DNA from 2 places in the Paenibacillus sp. plas6 genome. Region 2 is predicted to be linked to the other one. Evidence: riboswitches for the same ligand, from Rfam matches in the RefSeq annotation. Region 2 holds a riboswitch; the other holds the start of a gene.
The links. A riboswitch is a leader RNA that binds a small molecule or an ion and turns the genes downstream of it on or off. The one in region 2 is predicted to bind cyclic di-GMP.
Positions count from the first base shown of each region.

Region 1: it holds a riboswitch for cyclic di-GMP, as region 2 does, so the genes downstream of both, AC2TDL_RS14115 (chemotaxis protein CheW) here and AC2TDL_RS09990 (methyl-accepting chemotaxis protein) in region 2, are expected to answer to the same signal.

Region 1 is NZ_CM170151.1:3,183,966-3,189,219, reverse strand. It holds gene AC2TDL_RS14115 (chemotaxis protein CheW) at 1-1,415, opposite strand, end outside; cyclic di-GMP riboswitch class I at 1,538-1,624, opposite strand; gene AC2TDL_RS14110 (PH domain-containing protein) at 1,880-2,494, shown strand; gene AC2TDL_RS14105 (DUF7667 family protein) at 2,720-2,986, opposite strand; gene AC2TDL_RS14100 (hypothetical protein) at 3,104-3,553, opposite strand; gene abnB (arabinan endo-1,5-alpha-L-arabinosidase AbnB) at 3,574-5,169, opposite strand; gene AC2TDL_RS14090 (carbohydrate ABC transporter permease) at 5,194-5,254, opposite strand, start outside.
Region 2 is NZ_CM170151.1:2,203,367-2,208,620, reverse strand. It holds gene AC2TDL_RS10000 (3-ketoacyl-ACP reductase) at 1-158, opposite strand, end outside; gene AC2TDL_RS09995 (phosphatase PAP2 family protein) at 411-1,073, shown strand; gene AC2TDL_RS09990 (methyl-accepting chemotaxis protein) at 1,128-3,125, opposite strand; cyclic di-GMP riboswitch class I at 3,354-3,443, opposite strand; gene AC2TDL_RS09985 (IS30 family transposase) at 3,779-4,738, shown strand; gene AC2TDL_RS09980 (sensor histidine kinase) at 4,786-5,254, opposite strand, start outside.

The DNA of each region.
Region 1 (5,254 bases), 980 kb from region 2:
TTTTGCAAAATTTGATCCCTATTTAAACCGCGTCCATCATCCTTAACTAGGATTAACACGTCACCGCCAACATGCTGCGCTTCAATCGTCAATGTTCCAACTGCTGGCTTATTGCTTGCAACTCTTTCTTCTGGAGCTTCAATCCCGTGGTCAATCGCATTTCTTACTAGATGCATTAGCGGATCGGAAATATGCTCAATAATATTTTTATCAACCTCGGTTTCTTCTCCAATCAGTTTTAATTGAACGTTTTTCCCGAGTTTTTTGCTCATATCTCTTACAACACGATGCATCTTTTGAAAGGTTGTAGCCAGCGGAACCATGCGAATTTCCATCACTTTGTCTTGGATTTCTTTCGTAATTTTATGTAGATGGTTGGCTGCTTTATGGAACTGCTCCAGCTCTAAGCCAAGCAAATCACTGTTTTGCGTCACCATTGCTTCAGCGATAACTAGCTCGCCAACCAAATCCATAAGCTCGTCTAATTTATGTACATTCACATTAATCGAGCTGCCTTGATAAGCTCCTCCTGCGTGTTTACTTTTTTTTCCTTCCGTCTCGTTCCCCGTTGCTTGATTAACTGGAGTCTGCAAAGAACTAGCTTGCTTATTTTGCTCAGCAGCAGCTTGCTCTTCCTTAGTTAATAGCTGTAAATCGAGACTTTTCAAAAAACTAGTTTGCATTAGGCAATGATGAAGCTCATCATAAGAACAGTGCGTTCTCAGCTTAATATGAAAACCGTGATTTTTAATAAGCTCAATCGAAGCAGTATCCTCCAAGTTTGCAGGGCTATGATCAAGCTCATGAACGACATCCTTTAAAGTATGTATTATCTGATAAGCACGAACACTTTCAATATCACAATCTTCTGTAAAGAAGATGGTCACCTTATATTCCATACTGTCGGTAGCTTGTACACTCTCAGCATGCTCATTGTTTAGTAGAGACGTGCTGTCATTTAAATGTATGTATTCAGCCTCTTCTTGAGCAATATGGGAGCTACCTTGCTGCGCTTCTAGTGTAGTCAGCAAACCTTTCACTGCTTCAATTAGTACAGAGGCATCCCCGTCAACTGAATCCCCATTTTTAATTTTTTCTAGTTCGATCTTAATAAAGTCGACTCCCTCTAACAGCAAATCAGACAGTTTAGACCAATCTAACGTTTGATTCGGATGTTGCCGCAAAAAAGAAAAGAGATCTTCCATCGCATGTGCTAAGGTTGCAATGTCGTGGTAGTGCATCATAGATGAAGAACCTTTAATAGTATGCATTATGCGGAAGATCTCATTTATCATTTCATTAGTAAAAAAGCTATTACTTTCACAAACAAGAATAATATCTTCTAATTGTTCAACTAACTGAGAGGTTTCAGTAACGTACGCTTCCAAAATTGGATCATCTTGCTGTGTAGACATTCTTTACCTCCTCATGATGTAATGACATGCTGTAATGCAATTTATTTCATTGAAGCAACTATAATAAAAAAAGCCCAATAACCTTAAATTATTGGGCACTTAAATCAACATCACTACATATTTTTTGCAGTCTGGCAATCATAGCTCATATGAACCTTAGATCCATGACTTTGCGTCACTACCTTTCAGTAGTTTTGCCCGTATTATTTTAAGACTTATTGACTACATTATAGTTATGAAATCCCAATTAGACAAGAGATTTTTTGGTAATTTGGCAATAACTAAAGGTATTTTCACTTTATGTATTAATTTTCTAAGTTTTTAAATTTAAGATAAGGTTGTTTTTTATATTACTTATAGAGAAAATAACTTCAAAATTAGGCTATTGTAAGACTAGTTATAGCTCTGTTACAATTAAGTAAATGGAAATTTTGTTTATTTTTGTTATCGAGAGGATGAGGCTGATGTTTAAAAAAATCGCAGCAGAGGCTCTTGGCTTAAGTGATATTGGCAAAGTAATTCCCCCAAGTGACTTCGATAAAGTAGATACCGATGATTACGTTATGCATGAAGATGGAGAAAAGATTTATTTCATTATTAAGTCAAAAAAGGATGAGTATTGCTTTACAAATCTCGCACTTATTCATTTAGATGGGGAAAGCGCGATTAGTAGCAAACGCATGTTAAAACGATATAACTATGCAAGTCACGAAATTTCCAATGTATATCTAGAAACTGCAGGAACTGTAGATTTGGATGTTGAAATTAAGTTTCAAATTGGCGGGGTTAGCTTTTCCATTGATGTAGATAGAAAGCAAATTGAGCAGGTGAAAGATTTATATAAAGCTCTTCATAAAATATCTGAAATCACTGCAAGCAATGAAAAGCTATATGACTATGCAATCACAAGTGTACATATCGCAAAGGAAAGCATCGGTCGCGGTACAACAAATACTGCAGATGCTGCAGAGCAATTTAATGCGATCAATGAAGCTGTATTTAATTGGTTAACGACCAAGCATAAGGAATATAAAATTAAAGATTTTGGCTACGTATTTGAAAAATATATTAATCAGTAATCTATGCAATCTTTCATCCATTTTTTGCTTAGTAAAAAACTGAGCGGACCTTGCGAATGATTATCGTGCAAGGTCCGATTTTATTTTAACTTCTAAGTCTCTCGTCCTTCAGAAAAATTTTAATGAACAATATGTGAAGTAAATGATTGCAAGGACTGAATCTCTATCTTTGCTGTATTCAGTCCTTATTAAGCTTAACCCTATTCATTATATTGCTGTAGCTCGTTAAATTTCCATCGTTTCCTCAAGCGATTCGATTTTTGCACTAATTTCCAATAGCCATTCATGATCCCCTAATTCATAGGCAATAAATGACAGTTGCTTCAACTCATCTAGCTGTCTAACGAGCTCATAGTTCTGCTTTAGCAGCGGCATAATTTGCTTCCACTCCCCTGCACCAATAATCGTCTGACCATTGATCCCTGTACACATTTCATAAATATGCGCTAACTTCCGATGTACAGGATGAATTCCGATAATATTTTGCTTCATATGTACCCTCGCTTTCTAGCACTACTATTCCTGCTCAATACTTTCTGCAATCAATCATCCGACAAACTTATGTAATTTTCTCAATAGTCACTCTATAGCATTAGTATTGACGTAAACTTAACGTTTCACTCCTGCTGGAAGTATCAATAAGACACAAAACGCTAAGCTTTCTGTTACAGTAGCAAGCGCACAAAAAAACAAGCACAATATAGACGGTTCTAAGCCATATTGTGCTTGTTTCATTTCATACCCGACAAGAAAATCATCTGTTGTAAAGTTGCCTTTCAGTCCAAAAAAATCACTTTCATAAGCAAATGTACCTTTTTCTCGTGACAGATTTAAAACATCTTTGATCGAGTTATAAAGCAAGCTAATTTCTTCCTCGCTCATGTCACATATTTTCCTTTGAGGATGAAGACGCGCCTTGAACAGAATATCGTGCATATACATATTTCCAATGCCGCTAACATTTTTCTGATTCATTAAAAAAGATTTTATTTGCGTCTTTTTTCCTTTCAGAAGGGATAAGAAATAATCTATTGTAAATTTTTCATCAAACGGGTCAATTGCGATATAGATTTCCAGCTTTACTCCTCTTTTTTCGTTACAGCACTACCCCAAATCGACACGCCTTGCTCCGCTGATAGGGCGGAGAACGTCATAACCTCCTGTTTGGTCAGCTCGTCGTATTGTCGTAAAAATACGCCGCGATAAGTAACTCCATCAATCGTGATTGTCGCATTATGCTCACTATCTAGCTCCCAGCTTCCGCTCACTGCACCAGTAATGCTGCCATCTCCATTAAGCTCAACAACAACCGAGTTTTTAATTTCAGCTGTAATCTCTCGCCCATGATTGACTAGCTTATAAGCTCCTGCGATCTCTTCACTGCTGTATGTGCCAATCGTTTCCCCAGAATAACGATGCGGTGCCATTACGAACCAGCCGTCCTCATTTAAGAACATCTGATGTACTCGTATTTCATGCTGCTCGCCGCGATAAGGGAAACGAGTATGGAAGATATTAAAGTACTTACCGCTTGCTTCATCATAATAAGTGGAATTATGACCCGGAGAGACATAACCAGCTCCGACACCTCCGCCGCTTTCCCCTGCTTCACGGCGGAACATAAAGTTTCCAACTAACTTCACTCCGTACGGCTCGATTGCCCGATCGTCAAAGAAAGAGCCTGCTGGTCCTTGAGCATCAATTAAATCGTTGCCCATTGAATCAAGATAAGGACCATCTGGTGTTTTCGAGCGAGCGATACGAATATTGTAGCCGCCGTTCGCATCTAAGCCGCCAAAGGAAAGAAATAAATAATAATAATCGGTTTCAGGGCTGTATTGGATATATGGTCCTTCTATACGCACATGGTTTTTTCCTAATAGCTTTTTGCCATATCCCTGCCCCTCAAGCGGAAGACCAGTCGCTTTATCCATCTCCAGAATAAAGATTCCGCCAGAATACGAGCCGTAAACCATCCATAGCTTGCCTTCCTTATCAAAGAACACATGTGGGTCGATTGCATTAGGATGAACAGTAGCATCATAGATTGTGCCATCGGGACTTTTTTGGCCCCACATTCCAGATTTTAAGAACATTCCTAAATCTTTAAATGGTCCCTCAGGCGAATCTGATACAGCTAAACCAATTGCAGCGCGTGGTGAGTCTCCTTTACAAACACTATAGTAGAAATAATATTTTCCATCCTCTAGTTGAATAACATCACCAGCCCAAAAAGTATCTGTCTGTCCCCATTCCAATGCTTCAGCCATTTCTTCCTTAACATTTGGAATAAGCGGATTGCCATCAACAACGCCTGAACCAATTAGTGTCCAGTTCATTAGATCAGGGCTCTTCGCTGCTGCTAGATGAGAACCATAAACATAAAACATACCATCAGCATAAATGATTGATGGATCATGCACAGAAGCATTTGTAAACACCGGCACACCCTCTACGTTAGTTGCAGGAGCAGAATCTACTTGCCCCGCATCGTTACGATTTTCTGCGGTTTGCTCATTGCTTTCTTCTACTTTACTATCTTCTTGATTGCTAGCTTCAACCTGCTCCGCTTGCTGTGTCGGTGAAGCTGCAGGTGCAGCTTCATCCTTCGAGCAGGCTGTAATTAGCAAAAACGCAGCAGTTAAGCTCATCACATATACTAAAGATTTTTTCATTATTCCTCCTATAAACGTAATGCTTTATTCTCCGGCAATTCCTGCACGCTCAATGCTTTCTACGAAATAGCGTTGAACAAATAAA
Region 2 (5,254 bases):
CTCTGTATTTCCTGAGCAACCTCCTTTAATGCATCCTCAGTTTTAGCCATCAAGCCGACATGTACGCCTTCTTTCGCTAATGCAACCGCAACTGCTTTACCGATCCCTCGTCCAGCACCAGTAATAAATGCCACTTTACCTTTAATTGATTGTGCCAATGATTATCTCTCCTTTTATATGTACGGTTTTCGCTTAAAATTTTTATTACATCTAGAATGAATTAACTTTAGGTTATTTCATCTAGAATAATGTTCATCCATTATAACAAATTTATGTACAATCACAACTTATCTTACTCCCTAAATTCCCATTCAATACCTATAGTTCACCAAATTTAGACTATAGTCTAGTACTCAAATATTAAACATAAAGTAAAATATAGATAGTTATCCAGCAACTAGGAGGACGTCATGATTTTACTTATAAAAAAATATCGACATTTGCTTGCGATTCTGTCTATTGCCGGGCAAGGGCTAATCTACATGCTCATAGCTTCTTTCATGAGACATAGCGCTACCCCCATAAACAATTCGCTTGATGATCGCATCCCTTATTTATCATGGTTTGTTATATTTTATGCAGCCTGGATGCTTATTCTGTACTTAGCCTTCATTTATATTGGTATAACCAATCATGCCTTATACTGGAGGACGATTATCACTTATAATATCGCTGTAACAATGAGCAATATTATTTTCATTTTATTTCCTACTCACATGCCTCGTCCGATAATTTCGGATCATAACATCTTTGATAGACTTGTTGAATTTATTTACAGCAATGACGAGCCCGTTAATTGCTTTCCTAGCATCCATTGTTTAACATCATATTTGCTATTCATTACAATGTACCGTCATAAGCTACTATCAATTGGCTTAAGAATTTTCTTCTCAATTATTTTTTGGGGAATTATTGCTTCTACCATGTTTATTAAGCAGCATTCGCTAGTTGACGTAATTGGCGGTATTGTCCTAGCAGAGATTACGTATAGAGCTCTTTACTATGTCCTAGATAAAAAAGAAAAAGTTCTTGTCACCGGTCATAATGAAAACCGTGTTACATTAAATGGTTAAGTCGCTGTAAAAAAACGAGGGCTTTCAATAAGCCCTCGTTGTTCATTGCGAAACCTACACTCTGAACCGCTCAATCAATGATTGCAGTTCCTCAGCCATTTTCGATAAAGATTCAGCATTTGCTGTTATCTCTTCCATTGAGGCAAGCTGTTGTTGAGACGCTGCTGAAATTGATTGGGTATTATCCGATGATGTAGTAGCGATCTGTGTAATTGATTCAAATGAATTTACCATACTTTCAATGGCTTCAGAAATTTCTTCTGAATTCGTTTGAACCTGCATTGTCTGATTATTCACTTCTAATATTGAATTCTGAATCAATTCAAACAATTGACCAGTATGTCTTACTAAACCTAGACCGTTCACTACTTCTCTTGAAGTATCATCGACAGCAGCAACTGTTTTATTTGTCACTACTTGTGTGTCAGATACTAACTGTGTGATTTGTTTCGCTGATTTGGATGTCGTTTCCGCCAATTTACCGACTTCGGCTGCTACAACGGCAAATCCTTTGCCATGCTCCCCTGCTCTTGCAGCCTCAATTGCTGCATTTAATGAAAGTAAATTCGTTTGATTTGCAATATCTGTAATTAGCTTAATAATGTCACCAATCTGGCTTGACTTAGAACCTAGCTCTTTAATATCATTTGACAAAACCTCAACATTGCTTGTAATTGATTCCATTTGTTGGATTACAGCCATAACAGATGATCCGCCTTCTTGTGATCTTGTCAAAGTAGCGTTGGCATTTGAGCTTAATAACGATAGGTTGGCGCTAATTTCCTGCACACTAGCTGAAATATTGCCCATCATTTCACCACCGACGGCTACGCTGTTTAACTGCTGATCTGCTCCTTCCACAATATCCTGTATTGAATCAGATATGTGCGCTGTCGTTTGCGACGTTTCTTCAGCGCTTGAATTAAGTTGTTGAGAAGCAGCAGCTAATTGGCTTGAAGCATCTCGAATTTCATTAATAAGCTGACGCAGCGACAGTCTCATATCCTCAAAATTACTGCCTATATCTCCGAACTCATCTTTCGTATTTAGAACGATCGGTTGAGTTAAATCCCCGCTGCTAATAACTTTAGCTTGATGAATAAGTTGGTTCATCGGTTTATTAATACTTCTAATGATAAAAATCATAATCACTACGCCAAATGCTAACATAATAAGCATAATTGTTAAGGTTGAAAAGAGAATGCCATCGGCTACCTTTTTGAACTCTTGTGCATTAACAATCCCTGCTATTTTCCAGCCTGTAAATTCATTTGTAACATAATAAGCAATTTCTTCGCTAGAATTTTCAGTTGATTTATATCTAAGCTCACCTGAATCCGATGAATATAATGCTTCAACAGCTGCACCAGTATATTCTTCCCCAGGTTTTACTGCAATTTCTCTTGAGGAAGCGATCATAATTTTGTTCTGGTCAGTGATTTGAATATAACCATTCTCGCCTATTTGAATATCCTTAAGACTTTCCGATAATTGATTAAGGTCGATTTGAAAGCCAAATATTGCTGAATCATCACTCGTCGTTTTCATAGCAATAACCCCTTGAGTACCTGTGTTAGCAGATGTATGTGGGTCATCGAGAATCGCTTTTCCTACATTTTCAAAACCTTTTTTAAACCATGATCTTGTTGTAGGGTCATATCCTTCTGCAACTTGATTGGGCTCACGGAAAAATTTCGTGCCATCCTTTGTTGCTAAAAATAAGGCGTCTACTTCAGGATGCAATGCTTTATAACTTTCCATCACTTTACGTATTGGCGCCTGATCTCCACCTTCTAACATATCCGGTGTTATGCTGTCAGCTATATATTCCATATCAAGTACAGTTTGAGAAATGGTATCGTTTATGTACCGATTAAAAAGAGTTACATTAGAATGAGCAGCTTGAGCCATTTCTTCCTCTACCTTTGACTTTGCTACTTGATAGCAGTTAGTCCAACCACCAAGCTTGGTACTAATAATACAACTATAAAAGCTATAATAAGTTTCGATTTGATGCTTCTTAATTTGATTGAGCCTAATCTTTTTATCCAATTAATCCTAGCTTTTCCCATAGCGATACACCTCTTTAGTCGTGATATCTGTTACTTTATTGCTTGATTGCTTGATAATATAAGATAATTAATATTCAACTTTTATAGTTGTCTACTAGCGTAAGCCTCCTTCTAGTTGTTCTTTTGTAGACTTTGTGCCTCCTTAAGCATTATTTATAACAAAAAAAATAGACTTCTCCCGAAACAAAGAAAAGTCTACCCTTCGTTATTCGGCAATTGGCTGGCGTAGCGGAAATTTTCCACCTTAGCCCCTATAACTTTGTGACCCCATCTTTCGATGAGTGTACCTTTGTTATTCAGTTATTAAAGCAAGTTGATTTATTAAATATAAATTTCTTTCTGATTATAAAGAGTAACAAACATCACATCAAGTTATTAATTGTTTTTATATAGGTAATTATTCTTATTTATATACTATATTTTTACAATTACTGCGAAATTTATCATAGTTCTAATAGATTGTTTTTTGATTTATCAATTATTTTCTACTAACTTATAACGAATGAACTTAAAAACAATAGAATTTATAAAAGCGATAGATTGTAATATGAAGTGCGACACCTAAAAAAATAACCCATGACGAAAACTCGTGTAGAATGAAGTTACCACACACCATCTACAAGGAGGCTCGTCATGAGCTATACACATCTTACCATAAACGAGCGTATAAAAATAGAAACATTATTTCATTTAGGCTGGAGTGCGAGAGCCATTGCACAGCAGATCAAACGCCATCATTCTACGGTGTCTCGTGAGCTTCATCGTTTGAATACCTCGTCTTCTGCTTATGAGGCTAGCGATGCGCAAGCAGATTACCAGCGCAAACGCATGCAAAGCAAGCCTAAAGGGAAGTGGACGAAAGAAAGAGAACATTACCTTACTCAAACCTTGGCTGCAACGTGGTCCCCAGAACAAATTGAAGGGCGCATGAAACAAGACTATCCTGAGCAAGCGGTATCCTTCAAAACCATTTACCGCTGGATTTACCAAGGTAGGCTAGTCCAAGGGAACACCATCTTCTTACGACAGAAGGGAAAGCGTAGAAAGCCTCGTGAAAGCAGAGGTCGCTTTAATCTCGGGTTATCCATCAGGCAACGTCCAAAAGAAGTGAAGCAACGTGAATCCTTTGGTCATTGGGAGCTTGATACTGTCGTTTCTAGCCGTGGTAAAAGTAAAGGCTGCTTGGCTACTTTTGTTGAGCGAAAAACACGCTATTACCACGCTGTAAAAATGCCAGACCGTTCAGCGGCATCTATGGAGCAAGCGGTTGCTACGGTGCTAGAAGAACTCGCGTTGCCTATGCTCACAGCTACCGTTGACCGTGGAAAGGAATTCGCCTGCCATCAAGCATTGTTAGAAGAGCATGGCTTGACGGTATACTTTGCTGATCCATATTCATCTTGGCAAAGAGGCAGTAACGAAAATGCAAATGGACTTCTCCGAGAATTCTTTCCTAAGAAGTACGACTTAAACACCGTTGATCAAGCTGAACTTCAATGTGCTTTGGATTTAATTAACCATAGACCACGCAAATGTCTGAATTGGAAAACTTCTCATGAGGCAGTTATGGAAGAGTTGTCGCACTTAGCTTGACAATCTATCAAGCAAAAAAGATTCGGGCAAACCTGAAGGTCTGTTGCTTAACCTTTAGGCTGCTCAGAATCTATTTCAAAATCAATAGAAATACAAGCCTTCCCAGACTCTGAATTAAATGCTTTTACCGTTCCTCCCATTTTTTCAACAAGCTGCTTTACAATATAGAGCCCTAGTCCAGAATGGTTGCCTTTACCGCCGCGAGCTTCATCCCCTCGATAAAATCTAGTAAACATATGCTCCAAATCTTTTCCACTAAAACTAGGTCCTGTATTACTAATAACAACAGAAGCACGCTTAGTCTGAACCGTAACATCAATCTGAATCTGACCGCCTTGCGGCGTATACTCCAAGCTGTTTGACACAATGTTATCTAATATGCGCTCCATCTTATCAATATCGAACCGAACAGATTTATCTGCTTCACCGTAAATATTTGTTATAATGCTCACACCGCGTTGCTTGGCTTGTAATTCATAATTTGAAGCTTTCTGCTGAATGAACTGAGCAATTGGT